One region of the Kocuria rhizophila DC2201 genome, then DNA from elsewhere that is predicted to be linked to it. Evidence: predicted binding sites of a transcription regulator. Region 1 holds the regulator's gene; the other holds the start of a gene.

The links. Region 1 encodes HrcA, which represses chaperone genes, less so after heat shock. Its sites were predicted from a motif close to TTNGCACTCGNNNNNNNCGAGTGCNAA; they were not measured.
Region 2: the regulator HrcA is predicted to act here: its motif matches at 1,112-1,138, upstream of groL (chaperonin GroEL).

Annotation. Positions count from the first base shown of each region.
Region 1 is NC_010617.1:1,459,672-1,462,062, reverse strand. It holds gene KRH_RS06380 (DUF3097 family protein) at 1-557, opposite strand, end outside; gene hrcA (heat-inducible transcriptional repressor HrcA) at 732-1,745, shown strand; gene dnaJ (molecular chaperone DnaJ) at 1,812-2,391, shown strand, end outside.
Region 2 is NC_010617.1:2,089,780-2,092,170, reverse strand. It holds gene KRH_RS09060 (uracil-DNA glycosylase) at 1-396, opposite strand, end outside; gene KRH_RS09055 (DUF3263 domain-containing protein) at 458-682, shown strand; gene KRH_RS09050 (hypothetical protein) at 767-1,024, shown strand; gene groL (chaperonin GroEL) at 1,288-2,391, shown strand, end outside.

The DNA.
Region 1 (2,391 bases):
CGGGACTCCTTGGACCCGGGCACCAGGTGGTCCACGAGGATCCCGAGGCGCCGCTGCGGGCCCGGGGCGAAGTCCCGGATGGCCCCGGGGAGGTCGTCGATGCCGTGCAGCGGTTCCACCACGATCCCCTCCACGGCGAGGTCGTGGCCCCACACCTTGGCGACCAGCTCGGCGTCGTGGTACCCCTCGACCCACACGCGGGACTCCTTGGCGACCGAGGCGCGCAGGTTCTCCACGGCCACGGACCCGGAGCGGGTGATGCGCCTGGCGGCGGGGGCGGGCGTCGTGGCCGGGGGAGTGAGGCGAACCGGTTCGCCGTCGAGCAGGAAGCCCGGGCCCAGGGGGAAGGTCTTGACGCGCCCGTGGCGGTCCTCAAGGCCCACCACGCGCATCCCGCCGATGGTCTCCACGCTCACGACGGCGCCCACCCACCCGGTCTCGACGTCCTCGAGCACCATGTCCCGCTCCACCGGCAGCTCCCGGGACGACGGGCCGGTGCGGGAGACCTCGGGGCTGCTGAGGTCCTGGGGGCCCCAGCCCCACCCGGGTGCGTTCACGGTCTGCTCCTCGTGCCGGTGGCTGGATCAGCGGCGAGCGTACCAAAACCCGGGGCCCTGCCCGGCCCGTGGCGGGCACCGGGATTAGCACTGTGCGCGGATGAGTGCCAAAATTAGTGGTCGGCCACGGCGGGCACGGACCCGCCGACCCACGAGCCACGGGAGGTGAGGAGCATGGAGAACCCGCGCCGGGTGCAGATCCTGCGGGCGATCGTGGAGGACTACGTCCACTCGCGGGAACCGGTGGGCTCCAAGGCCCTCGTGGAGCGCCACCGGCTTCCGGTGTCCTCCGCCACCGTGCGCAACGACATGGCTGCCCTCGAGGAGGCCGGGCTGATCGTGGCTCCGCACACGAGCTCCGGGCGGATCCCCACGGACCGGGGGTACCGCGTGTTCGTGGACCAGATCGCCGCGCTGCAGCCCCTCACGGGTGCCCAGCGCCGGGCCATCCAGGTGTTCCTAGAGGGCGCCCACGACCTCGACGACGTCATGGAGCGCACCGTGCGGCTGCTCGCCCAGCTCACGCACCAGGCGGCCGTGATCCAGTACCCCGTGCGCGCCGGGATCACCGTGCGCCACGTGGAGCTCGTGGACGTGGGTGCCGGCACCGTGCTGGTCATCCTCATCCCCACGTCCGGGCGGGTGGCCCAGCGTGCGGTGGAGCTCGCCGAGCCCCTGGACGAGGTGCAGCTGCTCGAGCTGCGGGCCCGCGTGCTCGCGCGCGTTCTCGGCAGCACCCTGGAGACCGTGCCCGGCCGTGTGGCCGGACTGGCCGAGGAGCTGCCCGAGGCGTTGCGGCACGCCGGGGACCGGGTGAGCGAGGCACTGGCGGTGCTCGCGGCGGCGTCGGACGAGCACCGGCTGGTGATGGCCGGCACCGCCAACCTGGCCCGCTTCAGCGGGGACTTCCCCCAGAGCATCTCCCCGGTGCTGGAGGCGCTGGAGGAACAAGTCACCATGCTGCGGTTGTTGTCCGCGATGCAGCAGGACGAGCGCGGGGTGGCGGTGCGCATCGGCTCCGAGGAGTGCGACGACCCGCTGGCAGAAGCCTCCGTGGTGGCCACCGGCTACGGTCCGCACGCCGCCTCCAAGGTGGGCGTGGTGGGGCCCACCCGCATGGACTACCCCACCACCATGGCCGCCGTGCGCGCGGTGGCCCGCTACCTGTCCCGGAACCTCGGGGACTGACGCGCCCGCGCGCAGACCGTACGAACCACAGACCACAGACCCGACGAAAGCAGAAGCGACGACATCGTGAGCGACCACTACGAAACCCTCGGCGTGAGCCGTGACGCCAGCGCCGAAGAGATCAAGCGCGCCTACCGCAAGAAGGCCCGCTCGCTCCACCCGGACGTGAACCCCTCCCCGGAGGCCGCGGAGGAGTTCAAGCGCGTCTCTCACGCCAACGACGTCCTCTCGGATCCCGAGAAGCGCCGTGTGTACGACGCCACGGGCAACGAGAACGGCACGGACACCGGATTCGGCGGGGGCTTCCCCGGTACCGGCTTCGGCTTCTCGGACATCTTCGAGACCTTCTTCCAGGGCGCCGGCGCCGGTGGCCAGCGCGGCCCCCGCTCCCGCACCCAGCAGGGCCAGGACGCACTGATCAACGTGCGGGTCTCGCTCAAGGACGCCGTGTTCGGTGTGGAGAAGGACATCACGGTGGACACCGCCGTGGTGTGCCCCACGTGCAACGGCTCCTGCTGCCAGCCCGGCACCAGCCCCACCACGTGCAGCATGTGCCACGGCTCCGGCCACATGCAGTACCAGCGCCAGTCCATCCTGGGCATGGTGACCACGCAGGCCCCGTGCTCGCAGTGCAACGGCTTCGGCA
Region 2 (2,391 bases), 630 kb from region 1:
CGTGAGCACCCTGTTGAGCAGCATGACCCCCTGTCCGGACCACGAGGAGAGGTCCCCGTGCGGGGGAGGCTCGATGCCCAGGTCCGAGCGCAGCTCCTTGTAGATGTTCTGTAGGGACCGCGGGACCGGTCGGACATCCGGGGCCACCGAGAACGAGAGGCCCATGGCGTGTCCGGGCGTGGGGTAGGGGTCCTGGCCCACGATCAGCACCTTGACCGCGGACAGCGGCTCCCGGAACGCCCGGAAGATGTTCTCCCCGGCCGGCAGGGTGTGCCGGCCCGCGGCGTGCTCCGCGCGCAGGAACTCGCCCATCGCACGGATCTGCGGCTCCACCGGTTCCAGGGCGGCGGCCCACTGCGGGTGCATGATCTCGGACAGCGGGCGCGGGGCGTTCACGGTGGACCTCCTGGGGCGGGGCGGCGCGCGGGGCGGGGCGGCGCGCGCTAGGGTTGAGGCCATGTCTACCACGGGGGAGGAGCTCGACGAGCTGGACCGGGCCGTCCTGGAGCTCGAGTCCGAGCACTGGAAGTACCGGGGCGCCAAGGAGTCCGCGATCCGCTCCCGCCTGGGGCTCAGCCCCGTGCACTACTACCAGCGCCTCAACGCCCTGATCTCCTCGGAGGCCGCAGCCCGCCAGGCCCCCATGCTGATCTCCCGGCTGCGCCGCGCCCGCACGCGCTGAGCGCGCCGTGCGTGGGATAGTGTCCCGGGGCGCGCGCGAGCGCCGCGCTCCCACGACGGCCGACGGGTCCAGGAGGGCCAGACCATGAGCGAGTACCCCCACGACGAGTTCGACGACGTCCCCGAGGACGGCGCCCGTCAGGGCGCCCACCGGGGGCACAACCCCCGGGCGCGGGAGGGCTCCACGCGGCAGTTCCGCGCGGTCCTCGTCTCCGGGGTGCTGGCCCTCGTGCTCGGTGCGGTGTGCTTCGTCAACGCCCCGCGCACGGCCCAGGACGCCCAGGCCGACGCCGCACGGCCGGGGGCGTCCGCGACGCTCGCGGGCGGCGTCGTGCGCGGCTGAGCGGGCCCGCGTTCAGCCGGGAATGAAACCTGAGCCCACCACACGCAGACCGTTTGCGGTTCCGCGCGCAGCAGTGCCACTATTGGATTAGCACTCAGTCGAGTGGACTGCTAACCGGGTCCGGTGGCGGCCACCCGGCGCACGGGTGAAAACCACATCACGGTGAGGTGGTCGCGGCGCGGTGAGGACTGCGGCGCGAACACCGTCCGTCGCGGGCATCGTGACCAGTCTCTTTCGTCAACCGTCCAGGAGGGACGACACACATGGCAAAGATGATCGCATTCGACGAAGAAGCTCGCCGCGGCCTCGAGAAGGGTCTGAACACCCTCGCGGACGCCGTCAAGGTCACGCTCGGCCCGCGCGGCCGCAACGTGGTCCTGGAGAAGTCCTGGGGCGCTCCCACCATCACCAACGACGGCGTCTCCATCGCCAAGGAGATCGAGCTCGAGGAGCCGTACGAGAAGATCGGCGCCGAGCTCGTCAAGGAGGTCGCCAAGAAGACCGACGACGTCGCCGGTGACGGCACCACCACGGCCACCGTGCTCGCCCAGGCCCTCGTGAAGGAAGGCCTGCGCAACGTGGCCGCCGGTGCGGACCCGCTGTCCCTCAAGCGCGGCATCGAGAAGGCCGTGGCCTCCGTGACCGAGCAGCTGCTGTCCTCCGCCAAGGAGATCGAGACCGAGGAGGAGATCGCCGCCACCGCGTCTATCTCCGCCGCAGACCCCGAGATCGGCAAGCTCATCGCCGAGGCCATGGAGAAGGTCGGCAAGGAAGGCGTCATCACCGTCGAGGAGTCCAACACCTTCGGGCTGGACCTCGAGCTGACCGAGGGCATGCGCTTCGACAAGGGCTACCTCTCCGGCTACTTCGTCACGGACGCGGACCGCCAGGAGGCCGTTCTGGAGGATCCCTACATCCTCATCGTGAACTCCAAGATCTCCGCCGTGAAGGACCTGGTCCCCGTGCTGGAGAAGGTCATGCAGGCCGGCAAGCCGCTGCTGATCATCGCCGAGGACGTGGACGGCGAGGCCCTGGCCATGCTGGTGCTGAACAAGATGCGAGGCGCCGTGAAGTCCGTGGCCGTGAAGGCCCCCGGCTTCGGTGACCGCCGCAAGGCCCAGCTCGCCGACATCGCCATCCTCACCGGCGGTCAGGTCATCACCGAAGAGGTCGGCCTGTCCCTCGAGTCCGCCACGATCGACCTGCTGGGCCAGGCCCGCAAGGTCGTCGTCACCAAGGACGAGACCACCATCGTGGACGGCGCCGGCACCCAGGAGGAGATCGAGGGCCGCGTGGCGCAGATCCGCGCGGAGATCAACAACTCCGACTCCGACTACGACCGCGAGAAGCTGCAGGAGCGCCTGGCC